DNA from 4 places in the Mesorhizobium sp. M0244 genome. Region 2 is predicted to be linked to each of the others. Evidence: predicted binding sites of a transcription regulator. Region 2 holds the regulator's gene; each other region holds the start of a gene.
What was found. Region 2 encodes PhoB, which activates phosphate uptake and scavenging genes when phosphate is short. Its sites were predicted from a motif close to TGTCATNNANCTGTCAT; they were not measured.
Positions count from the first base shown of each region.

Region 1 (3,105 bases), on a different contig from region 2:
GGATGTACGGCTGGGCGGTGGCGTCGCCACGATCCGGCAATATCTCCAGGAAAAGCTCATCGACGACATGCATCTGGCGATATCGCCAATGCTGCTCGGCTCAGGCGAGAACCTTTTTGCCGGCATTGACATGCTCAAGCTCGGCTACCGGTGCAGCGACCAGGTTGCGACGTCGAATGCAACGCACGTCATCATCAAGCGCGCCTAGCTTGTTGCAGGGCGCCGCCACTGAGGCAGCGCCTTCCTCGCTCGTTTACTCAGTATTTCTCCGGCACATACAGCTCGCGCGGCAGCACCTGGCGCTCGTATTCGGGATTGAAGACGCGCTCCGGTAGCGTGATCTCCTCGTGCGGCACCTCTTCATAGGGCATTTGCTTGAGGAGATGGTCGATACAGTTCAGCCGTGCCCGCTTCTTGTCGTTGCCCTCGACGATGAACCACGGGGCTTCGGGAATGTTGGTGCGGGCGAATGTCTCTTCCTTGGCCTTGGTGTACTGTTCCCAGCGCACGCGCGACTGCAGGTCCATCGGCGACAGTTTCCACTGCTTCATCGGGTCGTGGATGCGCATTAGGAAGCGCATCTGCTGCTCCTCGTCGGTGATGGAGAACCAGTATTTGACCAGCGTGACACCGGAACGGACCAGCATGCGTTCGAAATCCGGCACGTCGCGGAAGAACTGCTCGGCCTGATCCGGCTGGGCAAAGCCCATCACCCGCTCGACGCCGGAGCGGTTATACCAGGAGCGGTCGAACAGCACGATCTCGCCGCCGGCCGGCAGATGCGGAACGTAGCGCTGGAAATACCATTGCGACTTCTCCCGCTCGGTCGGCGCCGGAAGTGCTACGACGCGGCAGATACGCGGATTGAGCCGCTGGGTGATGCGCTTGATGACGCCACCCTTGCCCGCCGAGTCGCGGCCCTCGAAGACCACGACGAGCTTCTTCTTGTGATAGGCGACCCAGGACTGCAGCTTGATCAATTCGGATTGCAGCGTGATGAGATCGCGAAAATATTGCAGGCGGTCGATCGATGGCGGATGTGCATCCTTGTAGATCTTGGCGATCTCCATCGACAGCGCCGGCTCCGAGATTTCCAGCTCATAGTCTTCGTCGAGCGTGTCGGCGAGTTCCGCTTCGAGCCAGTCCCTGGCCGGGGAATTCTGTTTTGTCTCGGTCATTTGCGCCGCTCCGCTTACAGCCGCCAGACGCTCTGCCGCCCGGCCGGGCGGCCGGAAAACAAAGCGCCGAACCGAAATTACTATAGGCCGGCAATGACGGTTTTATTGCAGCCCACCCTGCGCCGGCTGCGCGTCCAATCCGCAAGATGTGATCGATCTTGCCCCTGCAGCATGGGAGACAAGCGGCACGAATTGTCCTACAAATGCCCGGTTCATTCAGGGCTGACGCTTGAAGCGCGGCCTTTTCCAATAAATCGTGAGGATACGACATGGAATACCGCACTCTCGGCCATTCCGGGCTGAAGGTCTCGACGCTGACCATGGGCACCATGACCTTCGGCGGCGGCGGCGCGTTTTCGGCGGTCGGCAAGACCGATCTCGACGAGGCGCGCCGGATGATCGACCTTTGCATCGACACCGGCATCAATGTCATCGACACCGCCAACGTCTATTCGAACGGGCTGTCGGAAGAGATCATCGGCGAGGCGCTCGGCGGCAAGCGCAAAGGCGACGTGCTGATCGCCTCCAAGGCGCGCATGCGGATCGGCAAAGGCCCTAATGATGAAGGCCTGTCGCGCTACCATCTGATCCGCGAATGCGAGAGGAGCCTGAAGCGGCTCAGAACCGATGTCATCGACATCTATTTCCTGCACGAGTGGGATGGCCTGACACCACTCGAGGAAACCATTGCCGCGCTAGACACTCTGGTCACGCAGGGCAAGGTTCGCTACGTCGGCTGTTCCAATTATTCGGGCTGGCAAGTAATGAAGGGACTCGGCATCGCCGACCGTCAGCACCAGCCGCGCTTCGTTACCCAGCAAATCCATTACACGCTGGAAGCGCGCGAAGCCGAGTATGAATTGTTGCCGATCTCGGTCGACCAGGGGCTCGGTGTGCTGGTCTGGAGCCCGCTCGCCGGCGGATTGCTGTCCGGCAAATACCGCCGCGACCAGCCGACCGCCCGCCAGCTCAGCGGCTGGTCGGAACCGCCGATCCGCGACGAGGACCGGCTGTGGCGGATCGTCGATGTGCTGATCGACGTCGGCAACAACCATGGCGTGTCGGCGGCGCAGGTGGCGCTTGCCTGGCTGCTCGGCCGGCCCGCTGTCAGCTCGCTGGTGATCGGCGGACGAACCGAAGCGCATTTCAAGGACAATATCGCTGCTGCAAGCCTGGTGCTTGCCGATGAGGAGCGCACACGCCTCGACGCGGTCAGCAGGCCACCCGTGCTCTATCCCTACTGGCACCAGCAGTTCACGGCGAAGGACCGGTTCGGTCCGGCCGATCTGGTTCTCGACCGGGACGGCGCCTGAAAAACGGGCTGAAGCCGGACTCCCGGAACTGCGCTGAGATATGGAGCCGATCGTGCCCTGCGGTGTTGTATTTGTGGCTCAATGCTCCTAGGCAAGGGCCAAGCACAATGAAAGGAAACGATATGGCGCGAGCACCGAACTACGGTCAGGAACGCAAGGAACGCGACCGGCAGAAGGCTGCCAAGAAGGCGGAAAAGCAGGCTGCCAAAGTCGCGGCCAAGGAACGGTCGACGCCCGAGGACGAAAGCGAGTCCCAAACCAAAACCGAAACGGCAGAGTGATGAGATCCGGCCCGCCAGGCGGGCCGGATCTCGGTCAAGTCCCGCTATGCCTTAGGCGGGCGCCTTGTCGCTGACGAAGACGTTCACTTCGCGGGCGGCGGCAATGAAGGCCCGTCTTGCGTTCATGGCCGGCTTGTCGCCGGCCAGCGCATCGTGACAGGCCTGCAGCGCTTCGCGATGCTTGGGGCTGCGCTTGCCGGGCCAATTGTTGAGGAGGTAGTCGGAAGCCTCGCGAGCCGTACGCAAGAGCTGGTTGCTTCCCGCCGCGCCCTTGACGGTCACGGGTGTGTCAAATCGATTGTTTTCCATCGCCGCTCTTACGCCATCAGCATT
Region 1 is NZ_JAMYSE010000039.1:26,614-29,718, forward strand. Features, by position in the region: gene NKJ08_RS21745 (dihydrofolate reductase family protein) at 1-208, shown strand, start outside; gene ppk2 (polyphosphate kinase 2) at 258-1,178, opposite strand; gene NKJ08_RS21755 (aldo/keto reductase) at 1,448-2,491, shown strand; gene NKJ08_RS21760 (hypothetical protein) at 2,614-2,772, shown strand; gene NKJ08_RS21765 (DUF982 domain-containing protein) at 2,824-3,081, opposite strand.
Region 1: the regulator PhoB is predicted to act here: its motif matches at 1,272-1,288, upstream of ppk2 (polyphosphate kinase 2).

Region 2 (3,105 bases):
CCGCCGGCATCTGACACTATTTGCCTGTATCTGACACTATTTGTCGGACATTACCGACGGCTTCCGGTTCATGAGCGGCCGCGGCAACCGGGAGGAAAGCAAAACGATGTCGGTCGGAATCCGCCATGACGATTTGCGCCGGCGCAACCGGGCGATGGTGATCTCGGCGGTGCGCCGGGCCAGCCAGCCGTCGCGTACGGAGATCGCTGCAACCACCGGCCTCAGCCATTCGACCATATCGGCGATCTCCTCCGACCTGATACGGGAAGGCATCCTCGCCGAGAGCAAGGCAAACGAGCCCGTTTCGTTGAAACGCGGTCGTCCGCAGGTCGGCCTCGCCCTCAACCCGGAAGCGGCGGCGGTGCTGACCGTGGTGTTGTCGCTGAATTTCCTGTCGGCCGCCATCATCGACTATGCGGGACAGGTGGTCGTCGAGGAACAGCGCCGGCTGGACACGCTGACCATGCCGCGCGACGAGCTGATCCGCGAATGCATGGCCATCGTCCGGCGCCGGCTGGAAGATCCAGACCTTGACGTCCGCAGTGTCGCCCGCATCGCCCTGGCGATTCAGGGAATTACCGACTCCCCTGCACGCGCCATGCTGTGGTCGCCGATCACGCCGCAGACGGACATCGCCTTTGCCGACATGCTGGAAGACGAATTCGGCATCCCGGCCACGGTGGAGAACGATTGCAATATGATGGCGGTGGCTTTGCGCTGGCGCGATCCGGATCGCTATCGCGACGACTTCATCGCCATCCTGCTTTCGCACGGCATCGGCATGGGGCTGGTGCTGAAGGGCGAGCTGTTCACCGGCACGCATTCCTCGGGCGGCGAGTTTGGCCACATGATCCATCGTCCAGGCGGCGCGCTCTGCCGTTGCGGGCGGCGCGGCTGCATCGAGGCCTATGCAGGCAATTACGCCATCTGGCGCAACGCTACGGGGATGAGCGAAGACAGCAAACCGGTCGCCGACGTCAGCGACGCCGACATGCGCGCGTTGGCGGCCCGGGCCCGCGAGAAGGATGGGCCGGAACGCGAGGCCTACCGCAGGGCCGGCGAAGCGCTGGGTTTCGGTCTCGGCTCGTTGTTCGCGCTGATCGATCCAGCACCGGTCGCGATGGTCGGCGTCAGTGCCGCCGCCTTCGATCTGATCGAGCCGGCCTTGCGCAAGGCCATCGCCCAGACCGCCGGTGGCCAGCATTCGAGCTCGATCTCCTTCGACACCGAGCCGAACGAATTGCCGCTGATCCGCGAAGGCTGCGCGATGCGGGCGTTAAGCTTCGTCGACCAGGAGATTTTCGCGCCGGGCGCGCAAATGAGGCCCGGCATCAGAAAGAACGTAGCCTGACCAGGCAGGTCAATCTTCCCTGATCGCATAGCCGGCACCGCGGATGGTGCGGATGACATCCGGCATGCGGCCGTTATTGACGGCTTTGCGCAGCCGCCCGACATGCACGTCGACGGTGCGTTCGTCGATGTAGATCGTCTCGCCCCAGACATTATCGAGCAACTGGCTGCGCGAGAAGACGCGGCCGGGATGCCGCATCATGAATTCGAGCAGCCGGAATTCGGTCGGCCCGAGCCGGATTTCGCTCTTCTTGCGATAGACCCTGTGCGATTCGCGATCGAGCACGATGTCGCCGACCTTCAGCACGCTGGACAGCACTTCCGGCTTGGCGCGGCGCAGCAGCGCCTTGACCCTGGCCATGAATTCCGGTGTCGAAAACGGTTTGACCAGATAGTCGTCGGCGCCGGTCGAAAGACCGCGCACCCGGTCGCTCTCCTCGCCGCGCGCGGTCAGCATGATGATCGGCAGCCGCTCGGTTTCGGGGCGCACCCGCAACCGTCGGCAGAGCTCGATGCCGGAAACCGCTGGTATCATCCAGTCGAGCACCAGAAGATCGGGCACATTCTCCTGCAAACGGATCTCGGCTTCGTCGCCGCGTGTCACCACCTCGACCTGGTAGCCTTCGGATTCGAGATTGTAGCGGAGCAGCACACCCAACGGCTCCTCGTCCTCCACCACCATTATGCGTGGTGCGATCATCGGCTGGGCACCCCCATCATGTCACCGGTGCGGACATTGTCGTTTCGTCCTGCTTCGGACGATTGACAGGCAATTGCTCGCCGGTCAGCACATAATACGCATTTTCGGCGATGTTGGTGACATGGTCGCCGATCCGCTCCAGATTCTTGGCGCAGAACAGCAGATGCGTGCAAGCGGTGATGTTGCGCGGGTCTTCCATCATGTACGTCAACAGCTCGCGGAACACGGACGTGTATTTGACGTCGATGCGCTCGTCGGCGGCGCGTAGCTTGGCCAGCGCGGCCGCATCGCCGGCAGCATACTCCTCGATGACGCCCTGCACCTGGATGAGCACCAGCTGCGCCATCGCATCGATGGAATGCGATAGGTCGCGCGGCGTGACGCTGAGGCCGACCGCACTCACACGCTTGGCGATATTCTTGGCAAGGTCGCCGATGCGTTCGAGGTCGCCGGCCATGCGGATCGCCCCGACGACATGGCGCAGATCGTGGGCCATCGGCTGGCGCTTGGCGATCAGGGTGATGGCGCGGTCGTCCAGTTCGCGTTGACGCGCATCCATGATGGCGTCGTCCGAAACAACGCGCTGCGCCAGCGCATTGTCGGAATTCAACAGGGCCTTGGTCGCCCCGCCGACCATCGAACCGGCGAGATCGGCCATGTCGCGGATCAGCTTGCTGATCTGCTCGAGATCCTCGTCGAAAGACGCGACTGTATGTTCGGCCATGATATTGTCCTCGTCTGCGTGATCGGCACCGCTCAGCCGAAGCGGCCGGTGATGTAGTCCTGCGTGCGCTTCTCGCGGGGCGACGTGAAGATCTTCTCGGTCCGGTCGAACTCGACCAGCTCACCCAGATACATGAAGGCAGTCTGGCGCGACACGCGCGCCGCCTGCTGCATGTTGTGAGTGACGATGACGATCGTGTAGTCGGCTTGCAATTCGTCGATCAGTTCCTCGATCTTGGCGGTCGACAGCGGGTCGAGGGCCGAGGCCGGTTCGTCGAGCAGAATGACTTCCGGCTTCACTGCCACGGTGCGGGCAATGCAGAGCCGCTGCT
Region 2 is NZ_JAMYSE010000002.1:131,402-134,506, reverse strand. Features, by position in the region: gene NKJ08_RS02960 (ROK family protein) at 107-1,351, shown strand; gene phoB (phosphate regulon transcriptional regulator PhoB) at 1,361-2,050, opposite strand; gene phoU (phosphate signaling complex protein PhoU) at 2,067-2,774, opposite strand; gene pstB (phosphate ABC transporter ATP-binding protein PstB) at 2,807-3,105, opposite strand, start outside.

Region 3 (3,105 bases), on a different contig from region 2:
ATGCAAGTGCCGCCAGCGCCGCCTCGACATCCGCCGCGGATCCGATGGCACTGGTGGCAATATCGCGGTTGATGCGCCGCGCCAGCCCCGACAGAACCTTGCCGGCGCCCACTTCATATAGTGTCGCAACGCCATTCGCGCCGAACCACTCCACCGTTTCGCGCCAGCGCACGCGCCCGACCACCTGTTCGACGAGGCGGCGGGCGATCTCGTCCGGATCGCTCGTCGGGATCACCGTAACATTGGAGACCAGCGGCACGACCGGCGCATTCTTCTGCACTCCCGCCAGCGCCTCCCGCATGATCTCGGCCGCCGGCTTCATCAGTGCCGAATGGAAGGGCGCCGAGACCTGCAGCATCAGCGCCCGCTTTGCGCCCTTCTCCGTGCATAGCTTCGCCGCCAGTTCGACCGCCGGCCTGGCGCCTGAGATCACCAGCTGGCCGCCGCCATTGTCATTGGCGATCTGGCAAACCAAGGCGTGCGCCGGATCTTTGGCCGCGCCGTGGGCGGCCTCGGCGCAAGCCGCCTCGACGTCAGCCTGTTCCAGCCCGATAATCGCCGCCATGGCGCCCTCTCCGGCCGGTACCGCCGCCTGCATGGCATTGCCGCGGATGCGCAACAGCCGGGCGGCGTCGGCGACCGAAACGAAACCGGCGGCTGCAAGTGCCGAATATTCGCCAAGCGAATGGCCGGCGACATAGGTGACCTTATCTTCCAGTGAGAAGCCGCGCGCCTCCAGCGCCCGAACTGCGGCAAGCGACACCGCCATCAGCGCCGGCTGGGCGTTGGCGGTCAGCGTCAGCGTCTCTTCCGGACCTTCCCAGATCAGCTTCGATAGATTTTCGCCGAGCGCATCGTCGACTTCCTCGAAGATCCGCAGCGATTCCACAAAGGCGTCGGCGAGGTCCTTGCCCATGCCGACAGCCTGGCTGCCCTGCCCCGGAAAGGTGAATGCGATGGCCATCGGCGGCTCCCAGCTGCTGGTTCTGGTTGCCTGTGACGCAAGGCGTGCGGCCAAGTCAAGTCCAACCTCGACCGCGCAACGTCGGCCGAGTGCCTGTTTCGGCAGGCTTTTTGGCGATCACTCATGATGAAAACCGCTCACGATTTGTTTGCTGGCTCTTCTTATTTCCGCCACAGGCGCTAGCTTTGCGTGACAGTTCGATGACAGTCGAGTGACGCTTTTGTTGCGGGCCGGGGAACTATTGAAGTGGCAAAGACCAAGAACAGCGCAGCCGAGGCCGCGCCACAGTTTCTCGAAGGCGATCCATCCACCGGCTATCTGCCGGCGCGCAAATGGCCTGTCATCCGCTATGGCCTTATCAGCTTGCTGGCCGCGGCCATCCTGGTGTTCGCCATCGAACTGATCGTGCGCGGCAACTTTGCCGGCACCATCGACTTCTTTCTGCAGCCCTTCAAACCCGGCTGGACCACAATCATTATTTTTGCGCTGATCCTCATCGGCCTCGACGCCGTGCTTGGCCGCAGCCATCAGAGCCTGATGATCGTCGCGCCGCTGACGTTGTCGCTGGCGTTCGTCGGCCACCAGAAGTCGCTCTATCTCGGCGATCCGCTCTATCCGACCGATTTCCTCTATTCCCGGCAGATCGTGGCACTGATGCCGCTCCTGGTGCGCGATCGCCCGGGAACCGCCATTGCCCTGGCGATCGGCATCGTCGGCGGGCTGTCGCTGCTCGTCTATTGCTGGCGGCTATGGCGCCGCCGCGTTCCGTCGCTCAGCCACAAGGGCCGCCTTGCCCGGCTGACGCTGACGGTGCCGCTGATCGCCTTCTTCGTCTCCATCATGGACTATGCCACTTTCTCGTGGACGCGCGACCGGCTGCAGATCATCCCGATCATGTGGGACCAGAAGGAAAACTATGCCTCGAACGGTTTTGCGCTCGCCTTCGCGCTGAACGTCCCGATGGCCCATGTCTCGGCGCCGCCCGGCTATTCCGGCAAGGCGATCGCGGCGATCGGCAAACCGCAGGTGACGGCCTCGATACCTGCCGAGAAGCCCGACATCATCGTCGTCATGAGCGAATCGTTCTGGGATCCGACCAAGCTGCCCGGCGTCACCATCACGCCCGATCCGATCCCCAATGTGCGGGCACTGCGCTCGGGCTATATGTTCTCGCCCGAATTCGGCGGCATGACGGCCAACATCGAGTTCGAGGCCCTGACCGGCTTTTCCAACGCCTTCCTGCCGGCGGGCAGCATTCCCTACCAGCAATATGTGCGGACACCGACCCCCTCGCTCGCCACCTTCCTGAAAAGCCAGGGCTACCGGACACGCGCCATCCATCCCGGCACCAACTGGTTCTGGAACCGGGGAGCCGTCTATGCCGATTTCGGCTTCAACGACTTCAAGTCCGAGGAGACGCTGCCGCCCATGCAAAAACGCGGACCGCTCGCGTCGGACGCCGCGATGACCGACGAGATCATCCACGAGGCCGATACCAGTGCCGAGCCGGTCTTCTTTTTCGCCGTCAGCCTGCAGAACCACGGACCGTATGAGCCGTATCGCTATAACAATCCGACCCACAAGGTGCAGGCGCCGATCAGCCAATGGGCGCGTGAATCGCTGTTGAGCTACGCCGAAGGCTCTTCCGATGCGGACCGCGGCCTTGAGCGGCTGATCGAATGGGCGAAGACACGCGAGCGGCCGACGGTCATCGCCTTCTTCGGCGACCATCTGCCGCCGCTTGGGCCGGTCTACGTCGAGACCGGTTTCCTGAAGGACAATGTCGCGCCGCGCAAGGAGGCGGCCGACCAGATGCTGCTGCACCACCAGACGCCGCTGATCGTCTGGTCGAACCGCAGCGGGCCGGCCGAGGATCTGGGCGCCGTCAGCCCGGCCTTCCTGCCCTACCATATCCTGAAGACGGCCGGCATCAGCCATCCCTATTACACTGGCTTCCTCGGCCAGTTGCGGGAGCGCTACCGCGTCATCGACCGCAATTTGCTGTTGGCACCGGGGGGCGACGCCACCCCCGATTGGTCGCGTCAGAAAGAGATCGACCCGGCAATCCGCGACTTCCGTCTGCTGCAATACGACATGATGTTCGGCAAGCGCCATGCGGCGCCCGATTTCTTCCCCGAGAC
Region 3 is NZ_JAMYSE010000021.1:58,076-61,180, reverse strand. Features, by position in the region: gene fabD (ACP S-malonyltransferase) at 1-964, opposite strand, end outside; gene NKJ08_RS15585 (LTA synthase family protein) at 1,211-3,105, shown strand, end outside.
Region 3: the regulator PhoB is predicted to act here: its motif matches at 1,154-1,170, upstream of NKJ08_RS15585 (LTA synthase family protein).

Region 4 (3,105 bases), on a different contig from region 2:
TTTCATGTCTGGTGTGCCGATTAGCTGGTTGACAATGTTACCGGTCGGTACGTATGTTTCGCGCTCCTGCAACGTACCGGTCAGTAACATGATAGCTCAATCCCGTCCGTTTGGCCAGCGCTACGCTTTCGTCGTGGTCGCCGTCATCTTCCTCTGCCTGCTGATCGCAGCCGGCCTGCGTTCGGCGCCGGCGGTCATGATGCTGCCGCTGGAGAACAGTTTCGGCTGGCGGCGCGACGTCGTCTCGCTGGCCGCGGCCACCGGCATCTTCCTCTATGGCCTGACCGGGCCGTTTGCCGCGGCGCTGATGGAGCGGATCGGGCTTCGCCGCACCTTGCTTGCCGCGCTGCTTTTGATGTCGGGATCGACCGCGCTCAGCCTGCTGATGACCAAGCCGTGGCATCTGCTCCTCACCTGGGGCGTGTTTTCCAGCATCAGCTCGGGCGCCGTCGCTACCGTGCTCGGCGCAACCATCGTCAACCGCTGGTTCAAGACCAATCGCGGCCTGGTGATGGGACTGATGTCGGCGTCGAGCGCCACCGGGCTGCTGGTCTTCCTGCCGCTACTCGCCTCGCTTGCCCAGTCGGGCGGCTGGAAGCCGGTCGCCATTGCCATTGCCGTGGCCACCGCCGCCTTGGTGCCGCTGGTTTATATGCTGGTGCCGGAGCGCCCGGCCTCGATCGGCATGGTGCGTTACGGTGCCGAGGCCGACGACGTGCCGCCGGTGCCGCCAGCCTCGCAAGGCAATTTCCTCACCCAGACGCTGAGCACGCTGCGCCGCGCCGCCGGCACGCGCGTGTTCTGGTACCTGTTCGCCACCTTCTTCGTTTGCGGTTTCACCACCAACGGGTTGGTCGGCACGCATCTGATCGCCTTTTGCGGCGACATGGGCATCGGCGAAGTGCAGGCCGCAGGCCTGCTGTCGATGATGGGCATCTTCGACCTTATCGGCACGACACTGTCGGGCTGGCTCACCGACCGTTTCGACCCGCGCAAGCTGCTCGGCGTCTATTATGGCATTCGCGGCCTGTCGCTGATCTATCTGCCCTATTCCGGCTTCTCGGCGACCAGCCTGATCATCTTCGCGGTGTTTTACGGACTGGACTGGATCGCCACGGTGCCGCCGACGCTCAGGCTCTCCAACGAGGCGTTCGGCGACCGCAGCGGGCCGATCGTCTTCGGCTGGATCGTCGCCGGCCATCAGGTTGGCGCCGCAACGGCCGCCTTTTTCGGCGGCACCATGCGCGAGCTGCAAGGCAATTACGAGCTTGCCTTCCTGATCGCCGGCATGACTGCAATAGCCGCCGCCTGCATCTCGCTGCTGATCAACACCAGCCGCCCGGCGTTCGACCCGGAACCACAGGCGGCATAGGCGCATTCGTCGCAGGAGAGGTGCCGTCGGGCTAAACTGCCGATCTCCCCCACAAGGAGGGCGATCGGCAGTTCGCCCGTTGTTGGTTGTAACGAAACCTTCATCGTTTCGAAATGTGCATGAAACATTGAGGCTGGACCTTGGCGGCGACATTCAACGCCATCCAGGAGACAGCCATGAACAAGATTTCGATGACGCGGCGCGCTTTCGTCACGTCGGCCAGCGCCATTGGCCTGGTCGGCGCGTCGGGCCTCGCCCTTCCTTATTATTCGCGCGCCAATCAGCGCCCGGCCTTCACCCATGGCATCCAGTCCGGCGACGTCGACGCCACCAGCGGCATGGTCTGGACGCGTACGGACCGGCCGTCGCGCGTCATGTTCGAAGTGTCGTCGACGGAGAACTTCGCCAATGCCGTCCGCCTGGCGCCGCTCGATACGTCGCCGGCCAGCGACTATACGGTGAAGCGGCTGCTTACCGATCTCGCCTCCGACCAGGACATCTTCTACCGTATGGTCGCGGCCGATCTTGCCGACATCAACGCCGTTTCAGAGCCGATCGTCGGCCGTTTCCGCACAGCACCTGCCTCGAAGCGCGACATTCGTTTCGCCTGGTCGGGCGACACCGCCGGCCAGGGCTGGGGCATCGACGACACCGGCATGAAGACCTATGCCACGATCGGGAAGCATACGCCCGACTTCTTCCTGCATTCGGGCGACACGATCTATGCAGACGGCGCGATGAAGGACGAGGTTGACCTGCCCGGCGGCGGCAAGTGGAAGAACACCGTGCTCATCGATGAAAAGCGCAAGGTTGCCGAGACGCTGGACGAATACCGGGGTCAGTGGAAATACAATTTGATGGACAGGAACGTGCTCGCACTGAACGCCATCTGCCCGACGTTCTACCAGTGGGACGATCATGAGGTGCTGAACAACTGGTCGGATTCGAAGGATCTGACCGCCGACGACCGCTACACCGAAAAATCCATCCATGTGCTGGCGGCACGCGCTGCACGCGCCTTCCACGAAATGACGACGATCCGCTACGAGCCGTCGGAGCCCGGCCGCGTCTATCGCAAGATCGCCTATGGGCCGCTGCTCGACGTGTTCTTTCTCGACATGCGTTCCTATCGCGGTCCCAATGGTCCGAATATGCAGGAGACGATGACGCCGCAATCGCGCATCCTTGGCGAACAGCAGACGAAATGGCTGAAGCGCGGACTGGCGAATTCCAAGGCAACCTGGAAAATCATCGCCGCCGACATGCCGCTCGGCCTCGTCGTCTGGAACGACGGCACCAAGAAGGTCGGGGCTGAGGCAGTCAGCAATGGCGACAATGGGCTGGCCAAGGGGCGCGAGCTGGAAATTGCCGACCTCCTTCGCTATATAAAGAACGCGGGCATCAGTAATACCGTCTGGCTCACCGCAGACGTGCATTACACAGCCGCGCATTACTACAATCCGGACAAGGCGCAGTTCCAGGACTTCAATCCGTTCTGGGAATTCGTTTCGGGTCCGATCCATTCCGGCACGTTCGGACCTAATGATTTCGACATGACCTTCGGCCCGGAGCTGAAGTTCATCAAGGCGCCGACTGCCGAACAGGGTCAGAACCTGCCGCCGTCGGCCGGCCTGCAGTTCTTCGGCCTCGTCGACATCGATGGCGCCACTGAGCAGTTGACGGTGCGGCTGATGGATCGCGACGACAGCGAACTCTACAAGGTCACGCTCGAT
Region 4 is NZ_JAMYSE010000005.1:61,792-64,896, forward strand. Features, by position in the region: gene NKJ08_RS06225 (TetR/AcrR family transcriptional regulator) at 1-6, opposite strand, end outside; gene NKJ08_RS06230 (MFS transporter) at 89-1,372, shown strand; gene NKJ08_RS06235 (alkaline phosphatase D family protein) at 1,549-3,105, shown strand, end outside.
Region 4: the regulator PhoB is predicted to act here: its motif matches at 1,460-1,476, upstream of NKJ08_RS06235 (alkaline phosphatase D family protein).